DNA from 3 places in the Moritella sp. 36 genome. Region 2 is predicted to be linked to each of the others. Evidence: predicted binding sites of a transcription regulator. Region 2 holds the regulator's gene; each other region holds the start of a gene.
The links. Region 2 encodes NrdR, which represses ribonucleotide reductase genes. Its sites were predicted from a motif close to AAACACNANATNTNGTGTTT; they were not measured.
Positions count from the first base shown of each region.

Region 1: a site for NrdR is predicted at 4,435-4,454, ahead of nrdA (class 1a ribonucleoside-diphosphate reductase subunit alpha). Genes of this name have one in related genera too.
Region 3: a site for NrdR is predicted at 3,096-3,115, ahead of nrdD (anaerobic ribonucleoside-triphosphate reductase). Genes of this name have one in related genera too.

Region 1 is NZ_CP056120.1:2,004,854-2,011,649, forward strand. Features, by position in the region: gene HWV03_RS09010 (DUF692 domain-containing protein) at 1-320, opposite strand, end outside; gene yfaE (class I ribonucleotide reductase maintenance protein YfaE) at 597-872, opposite strand; gene nrdB (class Ia ribonucleoside-diphosphate reductase subunit beta) at 872-2,002, opposite strand; gene nrdA (class 1a ribonucleoside-diphosphate reductase subunit alpha) at 2,094-4,367, opposite strand; gene ubiG (bifunctional 2-polyprenyl-6-hydroxyphenol methylase/3-demethylubiquinol 3-O-methyltransferase UbiG) at 4,962-5,660, opposite strand; gene gyrA (DNA topoisomerase (ATP-hydrolyzing) subunit A) at 5,910-6,796, shown strand, end outside.
Region 2 is NZ_CP056120.1:729,658-736,453, forward strand. Features, by position in the region: gene HWV03_RS03360 (hypothetical protein) at 201-494, shown strand; gene HWV03_RS03365 (DUF4124 domain-containing protein) at 757-2,127, shown strand; gene nrdR (transcriptional regulator NrdR) at 2,302-2,751, shown strand; gene ribD (bifunctional diaminohydroxyphosphoribosylaminopyrimidine deaminase/5-amino-6-(5-phosphoribosylamino)uracil reductase RibD) at 2,777-4,072, shown strand; gene HWV03_RS03380 (riboflavin synthase) at 4,072-4,737, shown strand; gene ribBA (bifunctional 3,4-dihydroxy-2-butanone-4-phosphate synthase/GTP cyclohydrolase II) at 4,786-5,895, shown strand; gene ribH (6,7-dimethyl-8-ribityllumazine synthase) at 6,028-6,513, shown strand; gene nusB (transcription antitermination factor NusB) at 6,510-6,796, shown strand, end outside.
Region 3 is NZ_CP056120.1:3,490,392-3,497,187, reverse strand. Features, by position in the region: gene nrdG (anaerobic ribonucleoside-triphosphate reductase-activating protein) at 283-798, opposite strand; gene nrdD (anaerobic ribonucleoside-triphosphate reductase) at 894-3,029, opposite strand; tRNA gene HWV03_RS15425 (tRNA-Ser) at 3,335-3,425, shown strand; gene HWV03_RS15420 (TlpA family protein disulfide reductase) at 3,574-4,110, shown strand; gene HWV03_RS15415 (DUF4266 domain-containing protein) at 4,152-4,364, shown strand; gene HWV03_RS15410 (DUF3570 domain-containing protein) at 4,355-5,617, shown strand; gene HWV03_RS15405 (FAD:protein FMN transferase) at 5,654-6,598, shown strand; gene HWV03_RS15400 (D-2-hydroxyacid dehydrogenase) at 6,595-6,796, opposite strand, start outside.

The DNA of each region.
Region 1 (6,796 bases), 1.3 Mb from region 2:
GTATCACTATAATGCTGCCCAGCAATGGAGCTCCAGCCCAAGTGTTCTGATACTCGAAATGGCTTATAACGGTCAACCAGTTTTTTAATATTATGAATGTGGATAGTATCAAGTAGCTCATTGGAAGAGAGCGCTAAACCAATACCGTGTAAGCTGATGGGGTAGCGATCACAGGCTTTATCCAGGTAATACGTAGCTTCTGAGTTTATCTCGAAGTGATTCTCACTGTGTACTTCTACCCAGCCAATATCGACTTGGCTATTAGTGAGTTTCTCATAATGTGCAGGACGCATGCCGATCCCAACTAAATCATCTAACATAAAGTTGTCCTATTTTAAAGCCGTGGTACTTATACGTTATTGAAGTGCTTATACGCTATTGAAGTTTTTATACGTTATTGAAAGGAGTATGGGTAAGGTTTACTCGTTTTGCAAAGTAAATCACATTCTATATCGTAAGCTATTGAGAGTTGGATTTTGTGAGATGACAAAATGGATGTTGGATCACAATATGAACAAGCCTTAACATAGTGAATATTGTTAAGGCTTGTTATTTTACGGGGGTTAATACACGTTACTTAATTAATCATAAGTATATTATGCTGAAACCGTTATTGTTGCGATGACGGCAAGTGTTATGTCACTATCTGCTTTACAGCAACAGGGTAATATCGATCCCGCTGCAACCGCTGCAAGTGGTTCGGTTGTATAAGTAACCGTGCCACTTGAGAGCGTAGTGCGGCAAGCGCCACAATAGCCTTGACGGCACTGGTATTCAATTTGATGTCCAGTACGCTCAAGCGTATCAAGCAGGGAGCTATCTTGTGTTGAAACTTGATAGCGTCCTGAATCAGTTGTCAGCGTAATCGACATTATAGAACGAATGTACCTATGTCTGCGTGGTTGATTTCGGCGTTAATTTGACCAACTAAGTATGAGCTGATTTCAGACTCTTGTGGTGCAACTTGTACGTTATCAGACACTAACCAAGCATTGATCCACGGTAGTGGGTTACTTTTCACTTCAAATGCCGTTGGTAAGCCTACTGCTGCCATACGTGTATTGGTGATGTATTCGATGTAATCAGCAAGAATATCTTTATTCAAACCAATCATTGAACCATCTTTGAACAGATATTCTGCCCAGTCTTTTTCTTGTTGTGCTGCATCAGTAAAGATTTTCAGTGTTTCTTGGAAACATTCAATTGAGATCTCTTGCATTTCTGGATCGTCTTTACCGTCAGCCATCAAGTTTAGAATGTGCTGTGTACTGGTTAAATGCAATGCTTCATCACGGGCAATAAGCTTGATGATTTTAGCGTTACCTTCCATTAATTCACGTTCAGCGAACGCGAAAGAACATGCAAAACTAACATAGAAACGGATTGCTTCAAGCACGTTTACCGATACCATTGCTAGGTATAGCTTTTTCTTCACGGCACGTTGGTTAACAACAACTTTTTCACCGTTAATAACGTGTGTGCCTTCACCAAGTAGGTGTAGCTGCTGAGTCGCATGGATTAAGTCATCGTAATAACCAGCAATGTCTTTAGCACGCTTTAGAATTTCTTCATTAGCAACGATATCATCGAATACTTCTGATGGGTCATTCACGATATTACGAATAATGTGCGTGTATGAACGTGAGTGAATTGTTTCACTGAATGACCAGGTTTCAATCCATGTTTCTAGTTCTGGTAATGAAACCAATGGTAAAAAAGCAACGTTAGGTGAACGGCCTTGAATACTGTCTAATAATGTTTGGTATTTCAGATTACTGATGAAAATGTGTTTTTCATGATCAGGTAATTGCTGATAATCAATACGGTCCTTACTTACATCAACTTCTTCTGGGCGCCAAAAAAATGACAACTGACGTTCAATTAATTTTTCAAAAATTTCATGTTTTTGTTGGTCAAAACGGGCAACGTTAACAGGCTGGCCGAAAAACATTGGTTCTTTTAATTGATCATTTTTAGTTTGGCAAAAAGTAGTGTAACTCATTGGTCATCTCTATTTTATACATTAAATTGGCAGCCTAAGCTGCCAAATGAAAGGGCGTAGGTTTTTATATTGGTGTATGTAATTAGATTGTTTAGATCTTACATGCGCCGCCTTCACAGCCCTCGTCTTCTTTAACTACATCTACGTCTGATGCACCGTCACGTGTGTTATGGTAGTAAAGCGTCTTTAAGCCGTACTTATACGCTAACATCAGGTCCGTTAACAGCGTTGTCATCGGTACTTTTTGCCCCGGGAAACGTTGTGGATCATAGTTAGTGTTAGATGAAATCGCTTGGTCTACGAATTTCTGCATTAAACCAACAAGTTGTAAGTAACCCGTGTTATTTGGGATGTTCCAAAGTAGTTCGTAGTTATCACGCAGATTCTCGTAATCAGGTACCACTTGTTTCAAGATACCGTCTTTACTTGCTTTAATACTGATTAAACCACGTGGTGGCTCAATACCATTTGTCGCATTTGAAATCTGGCTTGATGTTTCTGATGGCATCAATGCTGTTAGTGTTGAGTTACGTAAGCCGTGTTCTTTAATTTCGCTACGTAATGTTTCCCAATCTAGGTGTAACTCTTCATCACAAATTTCATCTAACGCTGACTTATACGTATCAATTGGTAAGATACCTTGTGCGTAAGTTGTTTCGTTAAATGCTAAACACGGACCTTGTTCTTTCGACAGGTTCATTGACGCTTTTAATAGGTAGAATTGAATTGCTTCAAATGTCTTATGCGTTAGGTTGTTTGCGCTACCGTCTGAGTATTTAACACCGTTTTTCGCTAGGTAGTATGCGTAGTTAATCACACCTATACCTAATGAACGACGCGCCATTGTTGACTTTTCAGCCGCAGGCATAGGATAGTCTTGGTAATCAAGTAAGCTATCTAGTGCGCGAACTGCAAGGTCTGCAAGGTTTTCTAATTCACTTAGGTCTTTAATTGCACCAAGGTTGAACGCTGATAATGTACATAGCGCAATTTCACCACTTTCATCACCAGGGTGTTGCATTGGTTTTGTTGGTAATGCAATTTCAAGACATAAGTTACTTTGTCTTACAGGCGCAACCGCTGGGTTGAACGGGCTGTGTGTATTACAGTGATCTACATGTTGAATGTAGATACGACCAGTACTTGCACGCTCTTGCATTACTAAAGCAAACAGTTCGCTGGCTTTAATTGTTTGCTTACGAATTGATGGGTCTTGTTCATAAAGTGTGTACAGACGCTCAAATTCATCCTGATCTTGGAAGAATGCATCATACAAACCATCAACATCTGATGGGCTGAATAAGCTAATGTCTTTGTTATCAATTAAGCGTTGGTACATTAAACGGTTAATTTGCACGCCATAGTCAAGGTGACGCACACGGTTTTCTTCAACACCACGGTTGTTCTTAAGTACTAATAGTGATTCAACCTCTAAGTGCCATAATGGATAGAATAATGTTGCTGCACCACCACGTACGCCGCCTTGTGAGCAAGATTTAACAGCTGTCTGGAAGTGCTTGTAGAATGGGATACAACCAGTGTGGAATGCTTCACCACCACGGATTGAGCTACCTAGGGCACGAATACGACCTGCATTGATACCGATACCAGCACGTTGCGATACATATTTAACAATAGAGTTAGATACTGCATTGATAGAATCTAGGCTATCGTCACACTCAATCAGTACACACGAACTGAATTGACGAGTAGGGGTACGAACACCCGCCATGATTGGTGTCGGTAGTGAAATTTTAAACGTTGACGTTGCTTCGTAGAAACGACGAATGTAGTCCATACGAACAGATTTATCATAAGTCGCGAATAAACTCGCTGCCACTAAGATATATAGAAATTGTGGGCTTTCGAAGATGTCACCAGAAATACGGTTTTGTAGTAGGTATTTACCTTCTAACTGCTTAATTGCACCATAAGAGAAGTTCATGTCACGCCAGTGATCAACTAACTCATCCATTTCTGCGAATTCTTCCGCGGTGTAATCTGCAAGTAGGTGTGCATCATAGCGAAGCGCATCAACATTGAGTTTTACGTGCTCATAAAGCGCAGGTGGTTCAAATTGACCGTATGCTTTCTTGCGTAGGTGGAAGACGGCTAAACGCGCAGACAGATATTGGTAATCTGGTGCTTCTTCACTAATTAAATCAGCTGCAGCTTTGATCATGGTCTCATGTATATCTTCAGTACGTATGCCGTCATAAAACTGGATGTGAGATTTTAACTCAACCAGTGAAACAGATACATTATTCAACCCTTTGGCTGCCCATTTGATCACGCGGTGGATCTTTTCAAGATCGATCGTTTCTTGCTTACCGCTGCGTTTTGTAACTAGTAAATTCTTATTCATTTAGCTGACTGACCTTAAAACAATGTTAAGAACATTTCCACCAACACTAGTATTGATATTCTTGTTAATACACAAGATGTAGTGTTGTCCTGTATTTATGCATACAAGATAGTGTGATAATCGTGTTTTGGCAAGTAGCACTAAACTGAACAACATGTGGATAATTTAGTGAGTTAGTGGCGACTTTCATTCTGGCCTCAGTGATCAATTACGGTTAGCAAAAATCAACAGTAAAAGTGAAAAAAAAAAGAAAAAAAAGTGTTGCCAAGGTTGTGAGGAGATCCTCAATAATTTTGATTATATTTACAGCTAATTCGATTATAAAACTACCACGCAAGTACTAATTTATTATTTTTTGAGCTGGCTGTTATTGCAAACAATACCGTCATTTTATACGCAGTAAGTTTCATATTACCTATAAAGTAGATAACTTTGTTTGCGCGTGTTGATTAGAGTAGGCCCAGTTATTTGGGTTAAATGACTGTAAATGGCTATATAGAGGTAGTGAATTTAAAGCAGGAAAAAAGGTGTTGAGTTATTTACCTAACAGCAAAGGCGCTGTTAGGTAAAAGGAGAATTATATTAATTGTTACATTAATCGATAAGCTGTGTGTGTAGCATATAGTTAACGTCAACATTCTCGCCTAGCTTGAACTGGTCTACTAATGGAATGTAATGCAGGCCAGTCATGTGGTGACAGAATAGACCCGATTGATCAACCCAATGTAATAGCTCTGATGGACGAATAAATTTCTTATGGTCATGGGTCCCGTTAGGCATCATTTTTAAGACTTTCTCAGCACCAACAATCATAAACAAATACGATTTTAAATTACGATTGATTGTCGAGAAGAATACATGGCCACCTGGTTTTACAAGACGCATGCAAGCGTTAATCACAGAACCAGGGTCAGGCACGTGTTCTAGCATTTCCATACAAGTGATCACATCAAAGCTGTTTGGTTGCTCTTCAGCTAACTCTTCAATTAATACTTGACGGTATTCAACTTCAGTACCAGATTCAAGCGCATGCAATTTTGCCACATTGAGGGGTTCTTTACCCATATCAACACCCAGCGCTTTTGCACCACGGCGAGCCATGCTCTCAGTTAAGATCCCGCCGCCACAGCCAACATCAAGAACTCTCTTGCCAAATAAGCCGCCACAGCGCTCATCAATGTAATCTAAGCGTAATGGATTGATTTGATGTAATGGCTTGAAGTCACCAGCTGGATCCCACCAACGACTGGCCATGGCTTCAAATTTAGCGATTTCCTGTTTATCTACATTCATACAATGTCTTCTTGATACGTTAATAAGGTGAAAAGTAATAAGGTGAAACATAAAAATATGGGCATAGTATATAACGAGAAAACGATTTCAGAAGTATTATTTATAGATGAGTGAATAAATAGCTAATAAAATTGTATTCAAGTGAGTTAATTTTCTTATATATTGTATTTGCTGGTAAATATTATGCTAGAATGCTTTCTCTAAAAAATATAATAGAAAGCACTTTAAAACTTAGGGGTAAAGGCTTATATGAGTAATTTAGCCACAGAAATCACACCTATCAATATTGAAGAAGAATTAAAAAATTCCTATTTAGATTACGCTATGAGCGTTATTGTTGGTCGTGCTCTTCCTGATGTTCGCGATGGTTTGAAGCCAGTTCATCGCCGCGTTTTATTCGCGATGAACGAATTGAAGAATGATTGGAACAAACCATATAAAAAATCAGCACGTGTTGTTGGTGACGTAATCGGTAAATATCACCCACACGGTGATACAGCTGTTTATGACACTATTGTACGTATGGCGCAGCCTTTCTCTTTGCGCTACATGCTTGTTGATGGTCAAGGTAACTTCGGTTCTGTTGACGGTGATTCTGCAGCCGCAATGCGTTATACCGAAATCAGAATGTCAAAAATCGCGCATGAATTACTTGCTGATTTAGACAAGGAAACGGTAGATTTCGTACCTAACTATGATGGTACTGAATTTATTCCGGAAGTTATGCCTACACGTATCCCTAACCTATTGGTTAATGGTTCGTCAGGTATTGCCGTGGGTATGGCAACGAATATCCCACCTCATAATTTAAATGAGGTTATCAATGGTTGTTTAGCATTAATTCAAAATCCAGACCTAAGTCTTGAAGAATTAATGGAATACATTCCAGGCCCAGATTTCCCAACGAACGGTATCATTAATGGCAAAGCGGGCATTGAGCAAGCTTACCGTACTGGTCGTGGTAAAGTTCATATCCGAGCTCGCGCCGATATTGAAACCAATGACCGTGGTCGTGAAACGATTGTTGTTCATGAACTACCGTACCAAGTAAACAAAGCACGTTTGATTGAACGTATTGCTGAGTTTGTAAAAGATAAGAAAATTGAAGGCATCAGTGCCCTACGCGATGAATCTGA
Region 2 (6,796 bases):
AACTTGAATCAAGGTTTAAGTGTCATTTACGGTTTTTTTATACCTAAACATTTATACCCTTATCACCTCCAATACCAGCTAATACCTTAAATCATACTATTTCCATGCTTTATTATTGATTCAGGATCATATGATCAGCTGTCATAGAGCGCCAGTTAGCGAACAGGTTAATCCAGTTTCATAGACCAAGGATGGGAAATATGATGAATAAACCTCTATTAAAAAATGCAGTAAAAAAAACACCCGAGCAAATATGTAAAAGGATAAGCATTGCAGCATTTGCTGTTGCGATGATTGGCTGTAGCTCAGTTGATGTATTAACTAAAACTGAAAACGGTGCTTCTTATGAATATCAACTCGGTCAATTTGAGACGATAGAGGTGGTTGATATGGCGCAGGAACATTGTGGTAAGTATGGTAAAAATGCAGAGCTAACTAATCGTTACTCTGATGCTAACCGCATATTGAATACACTTATATTTAATTGTAGTTAGTATTTCTTATCTCTTAATTGTGAAGCCTACGAGATTAAAATGAATGAGGGAGTTTTAAATTACACTTGTAAATGTTAACATATTTGCAACATTTGTTTTCGGTTCGGTTCGGTGGTTATAGATGAATAGTGACATAAATAGCTGAATAAGCACTTGAGATAGCATTCTCAAATTTGGCGATAAATAGAGTGAGGTATAAAGGATGATGCTGAATTCAATAAGAAATTATAAGCGGTTAATATTAGCGTTAGTATGTGGTTCAATGAGCTATTCTACATTTGCTAAAGTATATAGTTGGCGCGATACCGATGGTGCAATGCATTATAGTCAGTTTCCACGTCAGATTGTGGAAAAAAATGCGGCACAGAGTCGCGCTAGTCGTAAGCCAGTCGAAATGAATGATATCGTAAACGATTTATCAGCCACCCAAAATAGTAACTTATTGGATGGGCTTGAAGATATTATTGCTCATGCGAACGTCGAACGCCAAGTTGAAAAGGTTCTGACGCGCACTGACCCTCAGTTGGTCTTAATTGAACAACAGCTTTTACGTCAGCAAGCGCAGCAACGTGCACTCGCTATTGCGGAAAAAGAAGCGCTTGAAAAAGAAAAATCGCTTGTTGTGGCCAATAATATTATTGAAGACCATCATATAAAACCGAAGAATAAATTACCTAGAAATAGCTTCATGGCAGGGGTCCATAAGCGTGTTTATGGTACTGCAGTGATAAAAACCAATGATGTACAGGCTATTGCATCGACACAGTTTGCATCCACAACAGCGAAAAATTCAACCGTTGTTGAAAATACTGAAGCAAAGCAACAGCATAGTAGATTCCTAGCTGAAATTCAGCACAAATTAAAGCGTCAACATGTACCTGAAATTGCTCAAGTATCTCCAAGTTCTGGGCCTATCGTCGTTGTTAATGCTAAACCTTTACTTACGTCTCCAGCACCAACATATACCTTAGAGCCTGTCGACGCTAGTGTGGTGTCTTCAGCTATGGTTGCCGTTGATGAACCATTAGTTGATCAAATGGATACATTATCACCTGTTGTAGAATCTCGTTCGATAGCGAAGATTAAGCGTAAGAAAAAATCAAAAGCGAGTAATATATTTTTAGCGGGTATTAACAAAAAGTTAAACCGTAATGATAAAGAACTAACAATTGATGAACCAGTGTTCGTCGTGAGAAAAAGTGAATCAAGTCGTAATAACAAGTTGCAGGTCACACCTGAACAAATGCAGAATCAATTCTTAGCTGAGATTAATAAAAAGTTATTCCGAGCGAAACTTGGTTCTGATATTACCCCTGTGGCTGAATTGGCTAAGTCTGAGTCTGTTACTCGTGCGAAGGGAGAGGGCCGCGCGGCAGATAAAAATAAAGAATTAACGCAGAGCGCCGATCAAATTAAAGCGATCGAAAGTGAAATAAGCAGTCGGGATCATAAATCGAATGACGTGAAACAACCTTCAGAAAAACAGGTTAATTCCGCGTTAATGTTAAGTCGACTAAGCTATAATCACAATGCGCGCTTACCCTTATCACGGGCCGGAATGAGCCAACTCGATAGACAAGGTATTGATGTATCAAGTCAGTTTGTCAATGACGTTAACCGCAGTGCAGAATAAGCAATCCTAAAATATTGGTCGGTTTTTATCTCATTAAAAGAGTGATTGAAAACCGACTGATTATTCAACAATCTGTTAACTTATTTATTAATTCCACGAAATTACCTTCACTTTTCTGTACCCGCCTGCTATTTAACGATAGACTCAGAATAATATTATTCAATAGGATTGTTTATGTTCTGTCCATTTTGTTCTGCGACTGAAACTAAAGTTATCGATTCTCGTCTTGTGGCTGAAGGCCATCAGGTGCGCCGCCGCCGTGAGTGTGCGAAATGTCATGAACGTTTTACTACCTTTGAAACTGCAGAATTAGTGATGCCACGTATCATTAAAACGGATGATACACGTGAACCTTTTAACGAAGATAAACTCGTTAATGGTATTTATCGTGCGCTAGAAAAACGTCCGGTTGCCGCAGAGCAGATTGAACTCGGTATTAATCAAATAAAATCGAGTTTAAGAGCTACTGGTGAGCGTGAAATTGAATCAAGCTTTTTGGGTGAACTGGTGATGGACGTATTGAAAAAGCTCGATAAAGTTGCTTATGTACGGTTCGCTTCTGTTTATCGTTCTTTTGAAGATGTAAAAGAATTTAATGAAGAAATCGCCAAGCTCGACAAATAATCCGTTATCTGAGTCCTCATTGATTATGCCAAACAAATCACGTGCCGAGCTAGATCTACTATTGGACGAAATTGTATCCATTAGTCAGTTCAATGATACTGACCATTTGCATATGCAACGTGCGCTCGAACTTGCACAAAAAGGCCGTTTTACCACGGCACCGAATCCAAATGTTGGCTGTGTGCTTGTTAAAGCTGGCAAAGTCATCGGTGAAGGTTTTCATTTACGTGCGGGCGAGGCTCACGCTGAAATCCATGCTTTAAATATCGCAGGTGATGATGCTCAGGGGGCCACTTGTTATGTGACGCTTGAACCATGTAGTCATTATGGTCGTACCCCCCCTTGCGCAGCAGCCTTGGTTAATGCGAACGTAAATGAAGTCGTTATTGCTATGGTCGATCCGAATCCGAAAGTAGCAGGTAATGGCATTGCGATCCTTATCGCGGCGGGCATTAAAGTACGGATCGGTTTATTATCAACGCAAGCGCATGCGTTGAATCCTGGTTTTATCTTACGCATGCAGGAACAACGTCCGTTTGTGCGTTTAAAAATGGCGGCAAGCTTAGACGGACGTACAGCATTGAAAAACGGTGAGAGCAAATGGATCACCGGTCCTGCTGCACGGTCTGATGTGCAAGTATACCGCGCACAAGCCAGTGCAATTTTATCGACCGCCAGCACGGTTATTATGGACAATGCTTCACTTAATGTGCGTTATAGTGAGTTAGGTGCAAGCCAAGCCGACTATCCACGAATTAAAACAGATAAGCCACTAATTCAAGTAGACAAGTCTTTGTCTCATGATGAGTTATTAGAACCACAGCTACGTCAGCCAATACGAGTGGTACTGGATAATCATCGGCGACTAGATACACACCTTGCTAAAATAAATAGTGAGTTGAAGCTATTTTCACAGCCCGGTCAGATACTATTAGTTAATGGTGTTAAAAATATAGTCAATGATGCGACTGAAAATCCAGCTGTCGAGCAGTTATTAGTGAATGAATCGGTATCGCGAATTGAAATTGAGCAAGATAGTCACCATAACATAGATCTAAAACAGTTAATGACCGTATTAGCCCAGCAGGATATTAATGACCTGTGGGTTGAAGCAGGCGCGACACTGGCTGGCGCATTACTTGAAAATAAGCTGGTGGATGAGATAATTATTTATCTGGCACCTAAGCTCATGGGTGATAGTGCCAGAGGACTCGCAGTATTAAGCGAGCTAACTGAAATGGCGCAAGTGCCTACATTTAGCTTTACCGATATCACGCAGATCGGGGACGATCTTCGAATTACAGCAAAACCGGAATACTAATGTTTACAGGAATTATTGAAACCGTGGGTACACTCACAGGTTTAACCCCAAAAGGGGCCGATGTGAGCATCACTGTTGATAGTGGTGATCTTGATTTAAGTGACGTAAAACTCGGTGATAGTATCGCGACGAATGGCGTATGCCTTACTGTTGTTGAATTACTCGGCAATGGATACCGCGCAGATGTGTCATTAGAAACGATTAAACGCTCTGGTTTTGCGCATTACCGTATTGGTGATAAGGTAAACTTAGAAAAAGCATTAACCTTAAGCACGCGTCTTGGTGGTCACTTAGTCAGTGGCCATGTCGATGGCGTTGCTGAGATTGTTAAGATCAGTAAACTTGGTCGTGCGACTGAGTATTGGTTACAAGCACCGAACGAATTAGCCCGTTATATCGCTGAAAAAGGCTCAATTACAATTGATGGTATCAGTTTAACTATTAATGAAATTGACGGCGCTAAATTCAAATTGACGATCGTACCGCATACTGCATTAGAAACAACGATAGAAAGTTATGTAGTCGGTCGTAAAGTTAACTTAGAAGTAGATGTTATTGCCCGTTATTTAGAACGCATTATGCTAGGTGATAAAGCCGCAGAATCAAGTACTCCTGAGCAGGGCATCACTATGGATTTTCTTGCGAGTAATGGGTTTTTAAAGTAAAACATCTATTCACGATCAGTTTTTAATTGTTATAAAAGGGCTATGAGCATGGCACTAAGTCGTATTGAAGATATTATTGAAGACATCCGCCAAGGTAAAATGGTTATCTTGATGGATGATGAAGATCGCGAGAATGAAGGTGATCTGATCATGGCCGCTGACAAAGTAACGCCAGAAGCGATTAACTTTATGGCGACACACGGTCGCGGTTTAATTTGTCTAACGTTAACCAAAGCGCGTGTAGAAAAACTGCAATTACCTCTGATGGTTCAAGATAATACGGCACAATTCTCAACTAATTTCACAGTGTCGATTGAAGCGGCTGAAGGCGTGACTACTGGTATCTCTGCGACTGACCGTGCGGTAACTGTATTATCTGCGGTTGCTGGCGATGCGAAACCGGCTGATATTGTTATGCCAGGGCATATTTTCCCACTTGCAGCACAAGACGGCGGTGTACTAACACGTGCAGGTCATACTGAAGCGGGTTGTGATCTTGCACGTCTAGCTGGTTGTGAGCCTGCTGGTGTGATTGTTGAGATCCTAAAAGATGACGGTGAAATGGCGCGTCGTCCTGATCTAGAAATCTTCGCAGAAAAACACGGCCTTAAATTGGGCACTGTGGCTGATTTAATTGAGTACCGTAACAGTAATGAAACCACCATTGAACGTGTCGCGGAATGTAAACTACCAACCGAACACGGTGATTTTGATTTAGTGACTTACCGTGACACTATTGATAATCAAGTTCACTATGCACTACGTAAAGGTGATGTTGTTGCCCAACAGCCAACATTAGTACGTGTGCATGTACAAAATACCATGACAGATATTTTGCATACCGACCGTGCGAGTCAAATCTCATGGTCATTAGCGGATGCGATGGCACGTATCGGTCGTGATGGTGGTGTAATGGTTATCTTAGGCAATGAAGAAAACTCTAACGATATCATTGAAAAAGTGAAACAGTTTGCTCAAGAAGATAAAGGCGAAACACAGCCAAAAGCAAAATGGCAGGGTACTTCACGCCGTGTCGGTGTAGGCTCTCAAATTTTAGCTGATATGGGCGTGTCTAAGATGAAGCTATTAAGCTCAGACAAACGTTACCATTCACTATCTGGCTTTGGCCTAGAAGTTGTCGAATATATCTCTAAATAAGTTTTAGAGATAGGCGTAGAATAAGTTTGCTTGCTGGCGAAAGCTTGGTACAATCCGAGCCCTTTCGTCAGCCGATTCATAATAATTAAAATTGGCCGTAAAATTACGCGCCGTGATATAGGATTTGTACACATGAAAGTTATCGAAGGAAATGTTCCTGCTCCAGAAGCAAAAATTGCAATTGTAATCTCTCGTTTTAACAGCTTCATCAATGAAAGTTTGCTAGCGGGTGCTGTCGATTCACTAAAACGTTTTGGCCAAGTTAGCGAAGACAACATCACTATTGTGCGTGTTCCTGGCGCTGTAGAATTACCGCTTGTTACTCAGCGTGTAGCTGCGACAAAACAGTTTGATGCAATTATTGCTTTAGGTACGGTAATTCGTGGTGGTACACCACATTTTGAATTCGTAGCTGGCGAATGTAATAAAGGTCTTGCTCAAGTTGCAATGGACTATGATGTTCCTGTTGCATTTGGTGTGTTAACAACAGATACAATTGAGCAAGCAATTGAGCGTGCTGGTACCAAGGCTGGTAATAAAGGGTCGGAGGCTGCTCTAAGTGCACTTGAAATGGTGAATGTTTTGCATCAAGTTGATGTATTATTGGAGAAAAAATGAAACCTTCGGAACGTAGTAAGGCACGTCAGTTTGCCACACAAGCAATTTATCAATGGCAAATGACGCAAGAAACTGTTGCAAATATTGAACACCAATTTGTAACAGATCAAGATTTTAGTGACACTGATGCAGTTTACTTCCGTGAATTGGTATTAGGCGTAAGCTTAAATCATGCTGAACTTGATGAGTTGATGAGCCCATTCCTATCTCGTCCTATGGATGATTTAGACTTGGTTGAGAAAGCGATTTTACGTCTTTCTACATTTGAGCTACTAAAGCGTCA
Region 3 (6,796 bases), 2.3 Mb from region 2:
GTTTCCGACCTAATTATTAATGATTTTAATGTGACTTAAGTCAAATAAAAATAGTTTTAGGTGACTTGTTTTGGTGAGGGATTTTGACCTTTCAATAGATATTACTAATTAAGTAATATCGTATAGTATGACTTTAGTATTAGAATATTTATTCCATAGTCCATATCTATCTCAAAAGTATTAAATTCTGAATTTAACCTTTTTACAATTTATAATTTTAAAATAGCAACTTTGGTGTTGATAGCGGTATCATCTTGGCGTGATTGATTTAATCATAGTCAATTAATCTTGGGGTTCGGCGATAGAGTATTCAAACTCACCAATTTTCTCACTTTTACTGATCGCGATAATGCGTTGATTTCGGCTACCTCGAAACTTTAATGCCGGATCGATTTGTTGTTGTTCGAATTTACCATCGATAAGGTAATCAATATAATGAACGACGGCCTTTTGTTGTGCAGTTAATTGCTCGATCGTGTAACCAGTCCATAGCCATATATCTTTCCCAACACATTCTCTTTTAACCCTTTTTACAAGTTTCAATATAGTTTCTAAGTTTGCTGGATAGAGGGGATCACCACCGCTTAAGCTTAATCCTCGACGGCGTATTCGTGTATCATTCAAATCATTAATTATCTTGTCTTCTATCTCTTGGTCGAATGGGGAACCATTGCGTGGAGACCAGGTCGATTGGTTATAGCAGCCTTTGCATTGGTGTTCACAACCACTGACAAATAAGGAGACCCTTGTACCTGGGCCATTGATGACATCAAGGTCAAAATATTGAGAGTAGTGCATCTTTACTCCTTAAACGCTAGCCAATAAGCAATTGGCTAGCTAGTTAATTAATCTGAATATGGTTTTATATAAATGTGTTATAAAAATTGAATGATTTATAAATGTTTAACGCGGCGTTTTACTTCTTCCTGTTTACCTTCATTAAAAGGACGTGCATCTGGACTGCCTAAATAACCACATACGCGACGGGTAACAGATACCTTTGCAATATCGTTATTTCCGCATTTAGGGCAGGTGAACCCTCTACTGGTACATTCGAACTCACCGGTATAGTCACACTCGTAACATTCATCAATAGGTGTATTAGTACCGTAATAAGGAACGCGTGAATAGCTGTAATCCCAAACGTTTTCTAATGCCTCAATGTTGTGCTGCATATTTGGATATTCACCGTAGCAGATAAAACCACCGCTACTAATAGTAGGATAGGGCATCTCAAAATCAATTTTGTCATATGGATTCGCTTGCTTCTCAACATCTAGGTGGAAGCTGTTGGTGTAATACCCCTTATCTGTCACATCCGTGATATCACCAAAGGTGATTTTGTCTAATTTAGCAAAACGACTACACAGATTTTCACTCGGTGTTGCATATAAACTAAATGCGTAACCCGTTTCAGTAGTCCACAGCTCTGTAATAGATTTTATATGGGTAAGCATCGCAATGGCTTTTTGTTGCAATGTTTTACTATTAAAAGGGTGTGTTTTATTGCCAAATAGTGCATTGATTGCTTCGTGTAAACCTATGTAGCCTAGAGAAATAGATGCACGACCATGTTTGAAAATTTCTAATACGTCATCATCTTCTTGCAGACGAACACCGCAAGCACCTTCCATATACAAGATTGGCGCAACACGCGCTTTGACACCTTTAAGGCGAGAGATGCGAGTTTCCAGCGCGCGTTTACACAGGATTAAGCGTTCATCGAGTAATTGATAGAATCGCGATTCATCACCGTTTGCTTGAATAGCGATACGCGGTAAATTAAGGCTGACGACACCTAAGTTATTACGGCCTTCATGTACTAATTCACCTTGCTCTTCATAGTTTCCTAAGAAACTACGGCAACCCATGGGTGTTTTAAATGACCCCGTAACTTTTACTACTTGGTCGTAATTTAAAATATCTGGATACATACGTTTACTTGCACACTCAAGCGCAAGCTGCTTAATATCGTAGTTTGCATCGGCAGATTTATGGTTTAAACCATCTTTGATCGCAAAGACCAGTTTTGGAAAAACAGCGGTTTTATGATTCTTACCTAAACCCGCAATACGGTTTTTAAGGATTGACTGTTGGATCAAGCGAGCTTCCCAACTTGTACCTAAACCAAAACCAAAAGTCACAAAAGGTGTTTGCCCGTTAGCTGTATGTAAGGTATTTACTTCGTATTCTAACGACTGGAATGCATCGTAACATTCTTTTTCAGTGCGTGAACGAGCAAACTCTTCTTTATTAGGGATCGCCCACTCTTCAGCTAAAATTGTGTTTTTGTTAAAACTTGCGGTGACATATGGCGCTAAAATCTCATCAATACGGTTGATTGTGGTACCACCATAAATATGACTAGCCACTTGTGCAATAATCTGTGCGGTGACTGCCGTTGCCGTAGTAATGGATTTAGGTGTTTCAATCTCAGCGTTACCCATTTTAAAACCATGCGTTAACATGCCATCAAGGTCGATCAGCATACAGTTAAACATTGGGAAAAAAGGGGCGTAATCAAGATCATGATAATGAATATCGCCAGACTCATGCGCATGGACAATATCGCGTGGTAAGATATGCTGCTTGGCATAATGTTTCGCGACAATTCCCGCCAGTAAATCGCGCTGAGTAGGGATCACTTTGCTATCTTTATTGGCATTTTCATTAAGCAGTGATTCGTTACTTTGTTCAATAAGCCCTTTGATCTCATTGGTCAGAATGCTTTGCGTTTCACGGGCAATATCGCGCTGATGACGATACTCGATATAAGCGCGGGCAATGAGTTTGTTGCTTTCTTGCATCAACACATCTTCAACGGTGTTTTGAATCGTATGGATTTCGATTGCATGTTCACTGGATACATCTTGTTGGATCAGTATTTGATGAACCTTATTCGCCATTTCTGCCGCATAATGACGACTTTCTTGTTGCACTGATTTAGCCGCTGCGAAAATGGCGTTTTGTATGCATTGAATGTTAAACGGCACACGACAACCATCTCGTTTAATGACAAATAGATCCACAAAATACTCCTTAAATAAACAATGACATTATACACCCACACTATATGTGGGTTAATTTTAAACATTAGACACAATATGTAGTGCATTAGGCTTTAAGTTTACTTTTTTTGTATTGATTTAGATCAAAAATTATTAAGGCTTCACTTGGATTTATCAGGACTGTATTGTCGATCAATAAACAAACTGGTTTTACTTGTAAGTTGCTTTTTAAGCGATATTTAAACGTAAAGTGAGCAGTGATATAGTGACGAGATAAAAAGCTTTACAAGTCCGGGAGCTTATTCTAATATCTGCTCCATTGCTGCGGAGGGGTGGCAGAGTGGCCGAATGCACTGGTCTTGAAAACCAGCAGGGGTTAATAGCTCCTCGAGAGTTCAAATCTCTCCTCCTCCGCCATCCATTCAAGAGAACGCTAATCGATTACTCGTTAAAAGTAGTCGGTTAGCGTTTTTTTATATCCCATTTTCGACATTCTTTTCACTAATCCTCTGCAAACTTCATTACTATAGCCGCACACTTACTCATCTTTTTGGGATCTAAGCTTATGAATCCATGTATCTATAACCGAATTCGTTCTTTTTTTATTGCCGTCTCTGTTGTTACCAGTTTATTTTTTTCGACGACCATTTTTGCTGAAAATACCGCTAGTGTTACTGAAAGTAAAGAGACCCAAGCGCCGACATTTGTATTACCTGGTATCGATAATACCCAAGTGAACCTTGAAGACTACCGCGGAAAGGTAGTATTAGTTGATTTTTGGGCATCCTGGTGTACGCCCTGTATTCGTTCATTTCCGTGGATGGATGAAATGGTTGAAAAGTACGGTGAAAAAGGCTTTGTAGTGATTGCGATTAATATGGATCAAGAATCTATTTTAGCGACCAAATTTTTGCAACGTTATCCAAACAAATTAACTATCGCATTTGATCCGCAAGGTGTTGTCGCTGAACAGTATGAAATAATGGGATTGCCTAATTCGTTTATACTTAATAAGAAGGGCGAAATTGTGTATAAGCATATCGGCTTTAGATTGGCGGAGCTAGATAAATACGAAGCTGAGATCTTGTCGCTATTACCTTAGACCTAGCTGTTACTGGAGTTAATTAGTTGTGGAGATGCCTTATGAGACGGATTTTATTATTGGCTAGTGTATTGAGTTTAACTGCTTGCTCCTCACTCGGCGTTACACCTTGGGAACGAGACTTGTTAGCGAAACCAGAAATGCAGCTTGCAGATAACCCGATGGAAATAGGGTTTGACGACCACACTTATTTTAGTAAAGAAGGCTCTAGCGGTGGCGGTAATTTTGCTGGTGGGGGCTGTGGATGCAACTAAAAGGAAAAACCTTCACCAATATTTCGATAACGTTAGCAGCTGCCAGCTGTGCACTTGCTGCGCCTGTGACAGCTCAGCCGTCAGAATTAGGCAGTTGGGATGTTGATGCAGGTCTGTTGATTTATGCTGAGAGTGATCATCAAGTGCAAGCCTATGAGGGAGCACTTTCCCTCACTAAGCAAATTGATGACGAGCGCAGTATTAATCTTAAAGGCATTATTGATGTACTTACTGGTGCTTCACCTAATGGCGCGGTTGCACAAAATAAAGCGCAAACATTTACCCGTCCGTCAGGTAATGGCAGTTATATTACGGCTGCAAGTGATACTCCGCTGGATGATACTTTTCATGATACGCGGGTTGCACTGAGTACCCAATACCAACAACAGTTAAGTCGCCTTTGGTTGTATTCTGGCGGAGCATATCTGTCTAAAGAATATGATTACCTTGCCTTGTCGATCAATAGTGCGCTGGCGCGTGATTTTAATAAGCGTAATACCACTGCATCTCTCGGCTTTGCTTATGCCTACGATACTATTGACCCTGAAGGTAGCATCCCAAACCCTGGTGTTTCGGTTGATGATCCTAACAACCGTTTAACGGACTCTGATACCAAGCAAACCCTTGATTTGCTCTTTGGTTTAACGCAAGTGATTGACCGTCAAACATTGATGCAATTAAACTATTCGATTAGTGATGTGAATGGTTATCAAACTGACCCCTTTAAAATCTTGTCGGTGGTTGATAGTAATGGGTGGGCGAATAATTATGTTTATGAAAATCGCCCCGATCAGCGCACTAAGCAGAGTTTATTTTGGCGTACTAAATACAATATACAGCCATCTGGCCAAGTGCTTGATGTTAGTTATCGTTATTTTTGGGATGACTGGGGAATAGCCTCACATACGATTGACAGTAAATGGCGAGTTCAACTTTCAAACCAACATTTTATTGAACCGCATCTCCGTTATTATTGCCAGCAAGCAGCTAATTTTTATCGTGTCTATCTTGATAAAGGTCAGCCAATACCGGAATATATGACTGCCGATTATCGTTTGGGTGAGTTACAAACTTATACTATCGGGCTTAAATATGGTTTCCCGATCGCGGGTAATGAATTCAGTGTACGGCTTGAATACTACCTTACTCAGGTATCGGGTGATGATGGGTTAGCGAAAGGAGATGGTATGGCGGGATTAGATATTTATCCAGATAAAAGCGCCATCATGATACAGAGCTTCTATCGTTTTTAATACCGTTTTTAATGTTTATATGAGCAGGTATAAAGTTTGAAAAAAGACGATCTATTAAACAAAGACAACCTTTTACAGCAAGGCGATACTTCAAAAAAAGCCTTTACCTTAAAACGAAAATCAGGCTATTGGCTCGGTGAGTTTACCGTCATGGCCAGTCCTTGTCAGATCTTATTAGATAACCTAGATGAAGCTAAAGCGTATAGCCTTACTGCGCAAGCATATGCAGAAGCAAAACGCATTGAACTAAAATACAGTCGTTTTCGTGATGATAATATTATTGCCCGCCTTAATAGCTCTGCTGATGAAACCATCTCGGTAGATGAAGAAACGACACGGCTTATTAATTTAGCTGATTTATGTTTTCAACTCAGTGATGGTTTATTTGATATCAGCTCTGGTGTATTAGGTAAACTCTGGCATTTTAAGCAACAAACTCAACTTCCCAGTGACGCAGGTATTAAAGCGCTGTTACCGAATATTGGTTGGCAAAAAGCAAACTGGAATGAACCGTTATTACATTTACCCAAAGACATGAAAATTGACTTGGGTGGTATTGGTAAAGAATACGCGGTCGATAAAGTCGCTCGGCTATTGCAGCAACAAACCGATAACGCATTTTTGGTTAACTTTGGTGGTGATATTTATGTCAATAAATCACGCTGTAATGGTGACGCTTGGCAAGTCGCGATAGAAAATCCACAGCATCTTGGCGAAAGTAAGCTTATGGTTAGCTTAGTCCAAGGAGGCCTTGCAAGTAGTGGTAATAGTCAGCGCTATATTGAAGTCGATGGTCAACGTTATAGTCATATCCTGAACCCCAAGACTGGCTACCCTATTACTGGTGGTCCTGCTCAAGTGACTGTCTATGCCCAAAACTGTGTGCAAGCGGGGATGCTGGCAACCATTGCGTTATTACAAGGTGAGTTTGCTGAAGACTTCTTGAAAGCGCAAGATTGCCGATATTGGCTGTCTAACTAACGACACTGGTTTTGTGGTGTTCCTGCAATAAAGGCATTTATATTGGCAATAAGCTGGTTGGATAATGTCTGAATAGCAGAATCCGATCCCCAAGCGACATGCGGCGTTAATATAAGATTAGGCAGATGTGCATTAGCGATTAGGGGATTATTATCATCAGCAGGCTCTTGGGTAAATACATCAACACCTGCGCCAGCA